2 regions of the Rossellomorea sp. NPDC077527 genome follow, and region 1 is predicted to be linked to the other one. Evidence: a T-box and tRNA genes for the amino acid it is inferred to sense, from the RefSeq annotation. Region 1 holds a T-box; the other holds one or more tRNA genes.
What was found. A T-box is a leader RNA that pairs with one kind of tRNA and senses whether it is charged. The one in region 1 lies ahead of argS (arginine--tRNA ligase), so its partner is inferred to be a tRNA-Arg.
Positions count from the first base shown of each region.

Region 2: it encodes a tRNA-Arg, which carries the amino acid that the T-box ahead of argS (arginine--tRNA ligase) is inferred to sense. The anticodon was not compared.

Region 1 covers NZ_JBITVL010000010.1:37,273-45,416, forward strand. The annotation lists gene ACIGG7_RS22060 (hypothetical protein) at 1-26, opposite strand, end outside; gene ACIGG7_RS22065 (FtsW/RodA/SpoVE family cell cycle protein) at 439-1,614, shown strand; T-box leader at 1,667-1,872, shown strand; gene argS (arginine--tRNA ligase) at 1,919-3,607, shown strand; gene ACIGG7_RS22075 (YqaA family protein) at 3,804-4,385, shown strand; gene ACIGG7_RS22080 (diacylglycerol/lipid kinase family protein) at 4,437-5,336, opposite strand; gene ACIGG7_RS22085 (hypothetical protein) at 5,507-5,791, opposite strand; gene ACIGG7_RS22090 (Lmo0850 family protein) at 5,875-6,024, opposite strand; gene ACIGG7_RS22095 (CAP domain-containing protein) at 6,163-6,810, shown strand; gene ACIGG7_RS22100 (CBS domain-containing protein) at 6,958-7,371, shown strand; gene ACIGG7_RS22105 (hypothetical protein) at 7,584-7,751, shown strand; gene ACIGG7_RS22110 (alanine/glycine:cation symporter family protein) at 8,075-8,144, shown strand, end outside.
Region 2 covers NZ_JBITVL010000005.1:378-5,309, reverse strand. The annotation lists gene ACIGG7_RS17110 (hypothetical protein) at 1-165, shown strand, start outside; gene ACIGG7_RS17105 (metallophosphoesterase family protein) at 305-2,350, opposite strand; tRNA gene ACIGG7_RS17100 (tRNA-Glu) at 2,707-2,781, shown strand; tRNA gene ACIGG7_RS17095 (tRNA-Val) at 2,822-2,897, shown strand; tRNA gene ACIGG7_RS17090 (tRNA-Thr) at 2,925-3,000, shown strand; tRNA gene ACIGG7_RS17085 (tRNA-Lys) at 3,012-3,087, shown strand; tRNA gene ACIGG7_RS17080 (tRNA-Leu) at 3,154-3,238, shown strand; tRNA gene ACIGG7_RS17075 (tRNA-Gly) at 3,246-3,320, shown strand; tRNA gene ACIGG7_RS17070 (tRNA-Leu) at 3,328-3,416, shown strand; tRNA gene ACIGG7_RS17065 (tRNA-Arg) at 3,481-3,557, shown strand; tRNA gene ACIGG7_RS17060 (tRNA-Pro) at 3,563-3,639, shown strand; tRNA gene ACIGG7_RS17055 (tRNA-Ala) at 3,651-3,726, shown strand; tRNA gene ACIGG7_RS17050 (tRNA-Met) at 3,749-3,822, shown strand; tRNA gene ACIGG7_RS17045 (tRNA-Ile) at 3,851-3,924, shown strand; tRNA gene ACIGG7_RS17040 (tRNA-Ser) at 3,931-4,023, shown strand; tRNA gene ACIGG7_RS17035 (tRNA-Met) at 4,191-4,264, shown strand; tRNA gene ACIGG7_RS17030 (tRNA-Asp) at 4,370-4,446, shown strand; tRNA gene ACIGG7_RS17025 (tRNA-Phe) at 4,492-4,567, shown strand; tRNA gene ACIGG7_RS17020 (tRNA-Tyr) at 4,604-4,687, shown strand; tRNA gene ACIGG7_RS17015 (tRNA-Trp) at 4,803-4,876, shown strand; tRNA gene ACIGG7_RS17010 (tRNA-His) at 4,894-4,932, shown strand, end outside.

The DNA.
Region 1 (8,144 bases):
TCTTTAACTCGATTATTTGCCTTCAAGAACATTCCCTCCATCTGATTAACACGGTGCACAGTTCATATTTTCTATTTTATCAAATAAAGAAGACACTTGTTCTTTTCTATTTCATTTCAAAATGATGACAAAAGTCGCAGGGAATTGTCGAAAATAGTCATATCCCGGTACTACAGACTGTATGGATTTTAAATTAGCACTATTTTTAATAACAAATGCCCAGCACAAATATGTAATAAATGGAATTCTCTCTCTCTATTCTTTCCATGAGCCCTTCTGCTATCTACATTTCCAATGAACTCATTTCCCTGAGTGCTCCAAAGTACCCGTCCAATCCCGATAGAAGTTCAACGATTTCTCCGGTCATGAGTAGAAATTTCCCTTCATTTCTATTAGACTAGGGAATGTGAAATCTTTAGAAATTCAGGTGAATAGAATATGGAAACTCGCCAGCGATTTGCTGATAAGATCGATTGGGGTCTTCTCTTTTTATTAATGCTGTTCTTCATCGTAAGCGCAATGGGAATCAGCAGCGCCCAGACCTCAGGGCAGTATGGAACAAACTTCGTCATTAGACAAGCATTTTGGTATGTAGTGGGTGGAATCATTATTGGGGCAGCATTATTCCTGGATTCGGATCAGTATAAGCGGCTTGCCTGGTACATATACGGTGCGGGCATTTTCTTGCTCGTGTTATTATTGATTTCACCAGAGAGCATCGCACCTCATCGGAATGGAGCCAAAAGCTGGTTCATGCTGGGACCGCTTGGGTCTATACAGCCTTCAGAATTCATGAAGACATTCTTAATCCTTGCTCTTGCGCGCGTCATTACCAACCATCATGAACTTAATCCAAGAAAAACCGTACAGACAGACTTTCAGTTGTTAATTAAAATCGGCTTGACCACCCTTGTTCCCCTTGCTTTCATCATGCAGCAGCCGGATTTAGGGACATCACTGGTCATATTGGCCATTATGACGGGGATCATCCTCGTTTCAGGTATTACGTGGAAGTTGATCGTTCCCATTTACGCATCCATCGGGGTGATAGGAGCGGGCATCCTTTCACTCGTGATTTGGGCACCAGAGATATTGGAAAAGTACTTAAACGTAAAGCCATATCAATTCGGCCGGATTTATGCCTGGCTAGACCCTTATAACTACGCAAAATTGGAGGGTTTTCACTTAATCAACTCCCTTAATGCCATTGGTTCGGGTCAGATTTTCGGAAAAGGCTACAGCGACCGGGAAGTGTATATCCCGGAAAACCATACGGACTTTATATTCAGCGTCATCGGTGAAGAGTACGGGTTTATCGGTGCAAGTGTCGTCATCAGCTTATACTTCCTGCTGATCTATCATTTGACCAAGACGGCCCTTGATACGAAAGAGCCCTTCAACGCTTATGTGTGTGCAGGGATTATCAGCATGATCACATTCCACGTGTTCCAGAACATTGGAATGACGATTCAATTACTCCCAATCACCGGTATCCCCCTTCCGTTCATCAGCTATGGGGGAAGCTCACTGATGGGGAATATGCTGGCCCTCGGCCTCGTGTTCAGTATGAGGTTCCACCACAAAACGTATATGTTTTCTTCAGAAGATTCCTAATTACTGGTTGCATTCATCCTCAGGATGTGTAAAATAATAGTAATTAGATATCGAACATTCAATGAAGAAGAGAGTAATCCTGACGTAAATCAAAAGCGAGCCGGGGGTGGTGGAAGCCTGGTGTGAAACCATGGATGAACCGCACTTCTGAGAAGTTTTCCCCGAAATCGGAGTAGGGAAAAGCCGGGATCTCCCGTTATACAATGAGTGTCCTTATTGGAAATAAGAGTGGTACCGCGAGCTAAACTCGTCTCTGTGTAGAGACGAGTTTTTTTGTGTTTTATATTAATGGAGGTGTTCTAAAATGGATTTGAAATCTTTACTGGCTCATGAAATAAAAGCACAGCTCCTGCCTGATTGGAGCGAAAATGTTCTGTGGGATTTGATTGAAACCCCAAAACATAGTCATCTGGGTGACCTGGCTTTCCCATGCTTCCAGCTGGCTAAAGTCTATAAGAAATCCCCCGTACAAATCGCCAATGAATGGTCTGTCACCTTTACCTCTCCCCTTTTCACCAAGGTGGAGGCAGTAGGTCCTTATCTTAATATTCACTTCAACCGGGCAAAAGCAGGGAAGGAAATCGTTTCAGATATTTTGGGAAAAGGGAAGGATTATGGAACACAAACCTTCGGAGAAAAGAAGACCATCGTATTAGACATGTCCTCCCCCAACATCGCCAAACCATTCTCCATGGGGCACCTCCGTTCAACGGTCATCGGGAATGCCATTGCAACCATCGCTGAGAAATGCGGCTACTCGACCGAGAAGATTAATTATATCGGGGATTGGGGTACACAATTTGGAAAACTGATCGTCGCGTTTAAAAAATGGGGAGACCCCGAAAAAGTGAAAGAAAACCCGATCGCCGAATTATTCGTTCTATACAAAAGGTTTCATGAGGAAGCAGAACTCGATCCCGGCCTTGAGAATGAAGGGCGAAGAGCCTTTAAGCTTTTGGAAGATGGGGATGAAGAAGTCACGGAGCTTTGGAAATGGTTTAAGGATGAATCACTCCAAGCCTTCAAAACGATCTACTCCTTACTGGGTGTTAAATTCGACTCCTATAACGGGGAAGCATTTTTCAATGATAAGATGGATGAAATCGTGACATTGCTTCAGGAACACCAACTTCTTGAGGAGTCTCAAGGGGCCCAAGTTGTTCGGATGGATGAGGGGAATCTGCCTCCCTGCCTGATCAAGAAATCGGATGGAGCCACTCTTTATGCTACAAGGGACCTGGCAGCCGCCCTCTACCGGAAGCGTCAATATCACTTTGATGAAGCCCTTTATATCGTCGGCCAGGAACAGACGATCCATTTCAAGCAAGTCATGACGGTGCTGAAAAAGCTTGGATATGACTGGGCAGATGACATGAAGCATATTCCATTCGGACTATATCTAAAGGATGGAAAGAAGATGTCGACACGTAAAGGCAGGGTCATCCTTCTCGAAGAAGTGCTCCAAGAAGCAATCACAATGGCGGAGGAGAACATTACGCTGAAGAATCCCGGCTTAGAAAATGCACCCTCAGTCGCAAGAGATGTCGGAGTAGGTGCTGTCATATTCCACGACCTAAAAAACGACCGTCTCAATGATATTGAATTCTCATTGGATCACATGCTTACTTTTGAAGGAGAGACTGGTCCTTATATCCAATACACATATGCCAGAGCCCAGTCACTGCTCAGGAAAGCAGGAGAAACCTATTCCCTGAAATTTGATGGTCTTGATGATGCCGAGAGCTGGGAAGTGGTCAAACAGCTCAGGTTATTCCCGGAAATCATTGAAAAAGCCTGGCAGCACTATGCCCCATCCGTCATTGCCAAATATCTAATCGACACTTCACAAAGCTTCAATCGATATTATGGTAAAACGAAAATCATTTCAGAGGACCCACAGAAGAAATCCCGCCTTGCGCTGGTTCAAGCCGTCGGGATTGTCCTTGCTGAAGGTTTAAGATTACTCGGGATAAATTCTCCTTCGGAAATGTAGAATTCTAAAAGATTCTGTCACTATTTCCCGAGAAATAGTGTTTCCTGAAAAGATATGAAACTCCTGAAGGAATCTGCATTTTAAGTATTGAAGTGATATGAATTGGATATTTCATGACTCCCTATATGAAAAGTGATATACTTTCTTATGTTCTGTTCTAATTGAAACTAACGCTTTTTTTATAAAGGAGAGTACAATGTCTGAACTACTTCATACTTTCGAAGCCTGGTTATTGGATTACGGTGTTTGGGGACTGATTCTTGTTTCATTTGCAGATTCATCTTTCTTTCCCATCCCGCCTGATGTGTTGCTGATTCCTTTAGCGATCGCCAACCCTGACAGTGCATTGCTGTATGCACTTTATACGACAGCAGCTTCTGTCATTGGAGCCCTTTTCGGCTGGTTGATCGGTAAAAAACTTGGTAGACCGATTCTTGTTCGATTATTCTCAGAAGCACGCATACAAAAAGTAGAGGAATACTTTACTAAATTCGGCCCTATGGCCCTTCTGATTGCCGGACTGACACCTGTTCCTTACAAGATCTTTACGATTTTCGCAGGGGTTTCCGGTGTGAAAATCAGGGTATTGGTGATTTGGTCCATCATCGGAAGAGGAATTCGTTTCTTCCTGGAAGGAGCCATCATCCTGACGCTCGGGGCAAAGGCAAAGCCTTTCATCGAGGAAAACTTTACATTCCTTACCCTGGCAGCAGGTTTAGTATTGATTGCTGCATATCTCGTCTACTTAGTCATCAAAAAGAAACAACGCACTCCCTGATGACTTTCATTAAAAAGAGCATGGCGTACACTACTGTACCCATGCTCTCTTTTATTCAGTAGATCCCACTACAAAGCGTAAATGCTTAGGTAACACTTTCAGCGATTGCCTGCTTCCTTCGTATAATTCCCCGTCCATATCAAGCTTTTCATTCTGACCGAGCTCAATATGTGCTTCCTTTGCTTGAATATGCATGATATCATCATACTCCTCGCTGATGTTGCCCGTACTTTTAATCACAAGGAATTCCTTTAACAACGGAAACCCACTTTTCTTCACAACATAGATGTCCATTAAGCCATCATCTATGCTGATACAGGTCGGTAGTGGATTGGACCCGATGGAACGTCCATTGGCGACCAGCAGCATGACCACTTCTTCTTCCACTACATCATCTTCCGTCGTGACCTTCACATTTAAGATCGGGGAATCCTTGATCGATTGGAATGCACTGATATAATAGCTCAGTTTTCCAAGGACGCTCTTGGATCCCACATCTATATTATCGCTCGTCTGGGAAACCAGTCCTGTTCCCCAGAAATTACTGAAATATCTTTCACCGGCTTTGACGATATCGATTTCCTTTTCGAAAGGTCGTTCGGTAATGAGTCGGACGGCTTGTCCTATGTTCATGGGGATATGTAATGAACGCGCAAAATCATTGCATGTCCCACCTGGAAGGATACCTACCATTGGACGTTCCTTCAGGGCCGACAGCCCATTGATCGATTCGTGGATCGTACCATCACCGCCCATGATCACAACCAGCTCATATTGACTTCCGGTTTCTTTACAAACCCTCTCGGCATCACCTTTTTCTTTCGTCTTATGGATGATTAGATTCGAGCAAATATCCAATAAAGGCGGTACAGCATCTTTCAGCAGAACCTCGAGAGTCCCTTGACCTGCCTTGCCATTGCATATGAGTAATATATCTGAAAACCTTGCCATGAATGTCGTCACCTAATTTCTCAATTAATTTTTCAAATAAAAAGAGGCTGACCCAAAACGATGAGTGGATATCATCCTTATAGGACCAAGCCATATTCTATCAAAGCATCTATTTATATCTGTGGAATTTCCGGCTTAGAATCCAATGAATCTTGGGTCAACCTCTTTTACTACGCAGTACTGGAATCTTCCTGAGGGACGTGGAGTACAGATCGATGAGCTATTCCGAGACGTCCTTTAATGTAGCTTTGGGGGTCATAGGGAATATGCTGATTCTGCATACGATGAAGTTCCATTTCCGCAAACATGGCCAGGGCACGACACACCTGATCTAAAGCCATGCTTATCCGTTGAGGATCTGAAAGCTGCTCCCTGCTCATACAGTAGTATGAAATTTCATCTGCCTTCTTTCTGATTTCCTTTAATGCTTGTGGATCAAACATCATTCTCTCCATGCCTAACCCTCCTCTTCACCTTACCTATAGTATATCGGTGAGAAAAGGGAATTATGTCTGTCCGACAACTCTGGATGTATGTGTTATGAATCTTGTGTTAACGTCTTAGGTAATGGTTGATACTGCTTTAGTGAATGAAGGATTTCCCGTCTTGATTTCGTTTTTGAAATATTCACACCGACGTTCGACAATTTCGTTATCACTTTTTTAAAGCGATCGTTCTCCTTTACCACGTTATTCACCTCTTTTTATTAAATCGTTACCTATTTGTACGTTTTACTCAGTAAAAGGTTTCACTTAATGTTATATGATTTCCCTTTTCCCTAAAAATGAAACGATAATCCTATTTTTACACATTTCAGAAGAATAATTTGTTTCGAATTACACAATTTATACTCATGAAGACGAAACTATCCCTCATACTCATCACATCGTTCCTTGTATTTAGTCTATTTGATCTACCTTTAGTAACCGCTGAAAGTACGTATACTGTAAAAAAAGGAGACACTCTTTGGACCATTTCCAAGAAGTTTCGGATCGAGTTGTCAGAAATGATCGGGGCCAATCCCCAATTGACAGATCCAGATATCATTTACCCCGGCCAAATCATCCATCTTCCGGCTATACGTTCTGAGGATGCATTTGAAGACAGGTTCGCTACATTGATCAATCGGGAGCGTCAAAAAAATGGACTTTCTCCTGTTCAAACTGACAGTAAACTCTCACAGGTCGCCCTTTATAAGTCCCGTGATATGAGAGATGCAGGATATTTCTCTCACAGGAGCCCAACATACGGGTCACCTGATGATATGTTGAAGAGCTTTCACATTTCATACAGCCAGGCAGCTGAAAATCTGGCCGCGGGACAAATGAGTTTCGAGGAGGTTGTGCAAGAGTGGTTGGACAGTCCTGTTCACAGGAATAATATTCTCAATCCATCTTATACTCATATGGGTGTGGGATATGCCAAGGGCGGTGCCTACGGTACATACTGGACGCAGCTGTTCATTACAAAATAAAGATGAACGGGGCGAGGTCCGTCCCTCTTACTGTATGAAGTACTAACAAAGCTCTTTAAATAAATGGAAACTCATATTGAGAATATCTGAGGCATTATGAAGGATAATAAATGGTGTACTGCCATTATGATCAAGGGGGAATTTTTCATGCAAGTACGTGATATTATGTCGACAAATGTAGAAGCCGCTTCTAACCAGGATTCATTAGAGAGCGTTGCGTCTAAAATGAGTTCCAGAAATGTTGGTTCCGTTCCCGTTGTTGAAAACGGGCAGGTTGTCGGGATGATTACAGACCGTGATATTGCAACTCGTGGACTGACTCAAGGTGCACAAGGAAATGTCTCTCAGGTCATGTCACAGCAAGTGGTGACCATTTCTCCGGATGCTTCTGTCGAAGAGGCATCGGCGCTTATGTCCCAGCACCAGGTACGCCGTTTACCGGTAGTAGAAAACGGACAGCTTGTCGGGATGTTGGCTTTAGGGGATTTGGCAGTGCAGCAGCAATCCGATCAAAGTGCAGGAAGCGCTCTAAGCGGAATCTCTCAAAATCACCTTCGTTAACGAAAAAGCGAGCAATCTCTTTATGTTTGTTACAAATAAGGGGCTTTTTAAGCCCCTTATTTGTCATTTAAAAAGGTCCGTCCCTCTATTCGACTGATTGCGACTTGAAGGAGGGTATATCGTCATTATTTTCATGTAAAGGGAGGATTTTCTTTTTTTATGACGAATATGTGAAATAATACTATAGGTGTTAGTGGAGGAGGATGTTTTGTATGAGCCGTGCCGCACGATCGTATCGGAAGGAAGTTCGTCATTTTAAACGTGAGAACCGCAAAAAAGTCTTCGCCGACAGCATTCTTGATTTCTTATTCATGTTATTTGGTATTTCAATGATTACGGGTATCTTATTATTTGTTTTAGGATTTTGGAATTATTATTAAGTCATGATCTCATTTATTCATATTAAAGATAATAATCGATTTGTCGCCATGGATTTCTATGGCTTTTTTTTGTGGGCGATTTACTACTTCTACCGAAGAAAATATTATTTAAATAGAACAATAAAAATTATTTTGAGATAATTAATTACATAGATACTTTTGTCCGATGATTGAATAGAAACCCTTTATTACTATGACAAAATAGTTCGACCCTCTAAATACATTTTTGGTAATATTTTAATATTCAGATAATAACTTGACTTTTATTTCAAATTTTCAGATAATATTACGTGTAACCGATACAAATTTCTGAGGGGGTTATCATGGATATCTTAAACCATTTAGTCACGGAAGCGAATTCGATTCTTTGGGGGTATATTTTAATCGGTGTAC
Region 2 (4,932 bases), on a different contig from region 1:
GCGACTTATGAACGTGGAGGAGAGAATGATGAAGATATTTGGAATTCTATCAAAAATGAAACGAAAATGGCATTCTTTGAGAATTCATTACAACCGTGTCTTACTGCAAGATTGTTTAGACTGCCGGATCAAAAAGAAGTTGCAAAACAAAATATCTTATCATGAGATGAAATTAAATGATCTGTTTTAGTAAGGGGAATAGGTAGAAAAGGTCTGTTCTGGATTAAGTATTAAAAAAGCTGACAATCTGCTTTTATGAGATTGTCAGCTTATTAGAAAGCTTTATCTGATGTGAATCCCGATGCTATGGCATGATGACCTTGGATGCTGGACGTCCATCTGAATAAGTCAATAAGCCAATATTATTCTCTGTTTCAATGAGGGCAGAACCCTTTATAGGCTGATAACGAATGCTTTCCTTCCATATATAATCGGGGGATACGCTGTTTTCATGTTCTGCTTGCACAAGGTCAAACTCTTGATTACAGTAGCGGTAGAGTGTGCGATTGATCCTATCTCTGGCATTCAGGCTCACCATGAATTTTATAAGGGCTCCGGAAAATCCCGAGTAACTCATATTCTTTATCGGACTGCTTGTAAACTGATGGATTTTCAAGCTGCGTCCATCTGGAAAGGAAATATCAGATTGAACCGATGAAGCTGAATGAACATCACCGGATAAAATCATGCAGTCGCTTGGATTCCAAAGAGATACATGTTGAAGGAATGCGTTGAAGCCCATTCCGTTGTACTTCCAAGCTTCTAGATCAAAGTTGCTTTGCACAGGAAACCCAAGTGTACTTAAAGGAAGCATGTAGGTCTGCAGAAAGTTCTCTATTAAACCAATTCCATAAAGGGGGGAGGGAGATACAAGGATCAGGGGGTCACCTGAATTCCACCCGGATTCTTTCAGCTTGGCCCCTATCGTGTTCCACCCTTCTGAATTAAGTAGATTTGGTCCAAGTTGCCCCTCATCTATGCGCACCCCAACCTTTACCGGTTTTGGTTTATTGGCATAATCCCGCTGTGTTCTAGTATCAAGAAAAACGGCTTGTGGTGCAGTGGGGGCGGTGAATTGCCAAGAATCATAGTTCCATAGGGAATGGACCCAATTCTTGTGAGGGAGTGCCCCAAGGTGAAGAGAGTCAAAATAGGTTTGCATGATTTGGCCGAAATGGGTATAGGTATCAGGTTCATTACCCCATCCTTGGAAAAGCCAATAGGATGACAAACCATTACTGATGACATGTCTCCCTAATGGTGCATTCCAAACCCCTGCCTTCCACTCCTGTGTCAGGTTCCAATCATCAGTAATATCGTGATCATCAAATATCATATAGGTCGGTGTGTTCGCTAATAATCTTCTAACAGAGTATATTGCTTCCATTACATTAGCCAGGTCTTTCATCTGCTTTTGGTACCGGTCCTGAAGTTGTTTTCTTTCTTTTTTATGCTCATTGGAATCTTCATTCTTGAATGCAAAATAGATTTCATCCTGATCCAATGCTTCTTGAAAGGTTTTGAACAGGCCTTCTTCATGGGCGTGCTCCCATAATGAGGGACTCCAGGATAACAGGTACATGGCTGCATAATCACCAAACCTTAACAGATGATTGGCCGCATTTCTGGAAGTGAACCTGCAGAAGTGTTCCGAAATATATTGCCGGCCATTGATTTGTTGAAGTCTACTTCTGAAAATATCTTCTTTCAATCGAGGTTCAACTGAGCCTAGGTCTTCCTCTTGTCCCATCAGCTCATGACCAAGCTTTGTGATGATCTTGAATACGGGGTCTGCTACATCATCGGCATAGATTTGATCCCCCATTAAAAATAGAGAGGGAGGTCTATCGGTTTTTGTAGCGGATGAAGAAATGATTTTATCTGCCTCTGACATTGTATCGAGTCCCAATCCATGAAGCTTTCGACATGAGCCGTATAGAATATTCGAGGGACTCTCTTTATTGATCATAAAGGTGGGGTAAGCAAGATTTTCGTAGACAATCGAGTGTGGATGAGCAGGAGAAAGTAAGTCGAAGCTATCGAGGTTCAGTGATTCATTACCACTTTCGAAAAATATATTGTACCCAAGTAATTGATCTGTAGGAAAGAGTCCGCTATGTGGAGAAACATTGATCATACTTATAAATAGGTTCCTTCCAGCTTGAATCGTTCTCGTCTCTGTCTTACAGGCTAAGTTTGTATAGTCTGTAACTCGAGAATTTCCATTATGTTCTATCATAAACAACTGTGCTTTCATATCATATGGTTTGCTTAATGCAATCCAGAAAAAGACTTGTGCAGGGTCCACCCGCCGAACAATCGGACCGCACAAAATCGTTGGAAGCTCCATGGTTCCATCACCTCATTCATAATCTACTATTATCGTATTCACCGCCTATAAATATTGTGTAAACAAGCTTGCATACTTAAAGAAGTCTTATTAGCTGGTTATGTATCGTTAGGTTGATTGTTTATCCACCCTTTGTTTGCATTAGCTCAATGAATTTGACCTAATTTAAATTAGATATTTATTATTTTCCTATTGATTAGTACTTTGAAGATGTGGTATATTCTTCTTCGGCTTACAAAAATGGATTTGATAAGCAGAAAAAAATCATTCTTTTTTTATAAAACAGAAGTTGACTTCTGCGAAATCGGATGATATAGTAATACTTGTCCTTAAGCGGGATGCTTATAATAAAATACGGCCCATTGGTCAAGCGGTTAAGACACCGCCCTTTCACGGCGGTAACACGGGTTCGAATCCCGTATGGGTCACCAAAGTTTTTTGTGAAAGCAAAATAACTTACCATTATATTGTGGAGGATTAGCTCAGCTGGGAGAGCATCTGCCTTACAAGCAGAGGGTCGGCGGTTCGATCCCGTCATCCTCCACCATTTTTCATTATATAAAGTACTCACCGTGCCGGTGTAGCTCAACTGGTAGAGCAACTGACTTGTAATCAGTAGGTTGGGGGTTCAAGTCCTCTTGCCGGCACCATTTGGTTTTTCGAGCCATTAGCTCAGTTGGTAGAGCATCTGACTTTTAATCAGAGGGTCGAAGGTTCGAGTCCTTCATGGCTCACCAAAGATTTTTGCGATAGCAAAATATCTCACCGTGTGATTTTCGATCATACGAAAATCAACATTATATGCGGGTGTGGCGGAATTGGCAGACGCACCAGACTTAGGATCTGGCGCCGCGAGGCGTGGGGGTTCAAGTCCCTTCACCCGCACCATTTATTCGCGGAAGTAGTTCAGTGGTAGAACACCACCTTGCCAAGGTGGGGGTCGCGGGTTCGAATCCCGTCTTCCGCTCCAAAGACTTGCCGGGGTGGCGGAACTGGCAGACGCACAGGACTTAAAATCCTGCGGTAGGTGACTACCGTACCGGTTCGATTCCGGTCCTCGGCACCAAAGATTTTTGCGCTAGCAAATTATCTTTCCTTGCGTTACTTAGTAAAAAACTATAACTCATTTAGCGCCCGTAGCTCAATTGGATAGAGCGTTTGACTACGGATCAAAAGGTTAGGGGTTCGACTCCTCTCGGGCGCGCCATATATCGGGAAGTAGCTCAGCTTGGTAGAGCACTTGGTTTGGGACCAAGGGGTCGCAGGTTCGAATCCTGTCTTCCCGACCACTTCTTTTTTTGGGGCCTTAGCTCAGCTGGGAGAGCGCCTGCTTTGCACGCAGGAGGTCAGCGGTTCGATCCCGCTAGGCTCCACCAATTTTATAACTTATTTATTCGTGGCGGTGTAGCTCAGCTGGCTAGAGCGTACGGTTCATACCCGTGAGGTCGGGGGTTCGATCCCCTCCGCCGCTATTACATGATACATAACGAATGATTATAAGGACCCTTAGCTCAGTTGGTTAGAGCAGACGGCTCATAACCGTCCGGTCGTAGGTTCGAGTCCTACAGGGTCCATTATACGGAGGAATACCCAAGTCCGGCTGAAGGGATCGGTCTTGAAAACCGACAGGGGTGTAACAGCCCGCGGGGGTTCGAATCCCCCTTCCTCCTCCATATTTTCTTTCATGTTTATATCGTCGCGGGGTGGAGCACGACCGAATAATCTTCGGAGCGTTTACATCAGCGCACCGACTGAGCAGCAGCTTGAATAAGCTTACTGAAGTCGGGGTGGATTTATTGAATTCAACGTGGGATATGGAAACTTAATAATTTTTTATCGTCGCGGGGTGGAGCAGTTCGGTAGCTCGTCGGGCTCATAACCCGAAGGTCGCAGGTTCAAATCCTGTCCCCGCAATACCATTTTTGGCTAAGACAGGTTATTCCTTGATGAGTCACGTATGGATAGTTATTTTTGCTAGCGCAAGATAATGAAACCTATTTTGCTAGCGCAAAAAGCTTTGGTCCGGTAGTTCAGTTGGTTAGAATGCCTGCCTGTCACGCAGGAGGTCGCGGGTTCGAGTCCCGTCCGGACCGCCATTTTTGAAAAATGTTCTTTTGATAATTAAATCTTCTATATAATATGGCTCAGTAGCTCAGTTGGTAGAGCAATGGACTGAAAATCCATGTGTCGGCGGTTCGATTCCGTCCTGAGCCACCATTTATACTTAAGAACCTTTAAGTATTTATTTTATTTGGAGGGGTAGCGAAGTGGCTAAACGCGGCGGACTGTAAATCCGCTCCTTCGGGTTCGGCAGTTCGAATCTGCCCCCCTCCACCAAGATTTTTTACGTAGCGTCAGTGGAGTAAAATAATCTTCCATAAACGATGCGCAGTGAAGCGGAGCAACATACTCCAAACAAGTAGCACCAAGTTTTAAACTTATATCTAATCATAGGGGTATAGTTTAACGGTAGAACGAAGGTCTCCAAAACCTTTGGTGTGGGTTCGATTCCTACTACCCCTGCCAAAGAAATTTCAAGCGTGGCGATTGTGGCGAAGTGGTTAACGCACCTGATTGTGGTT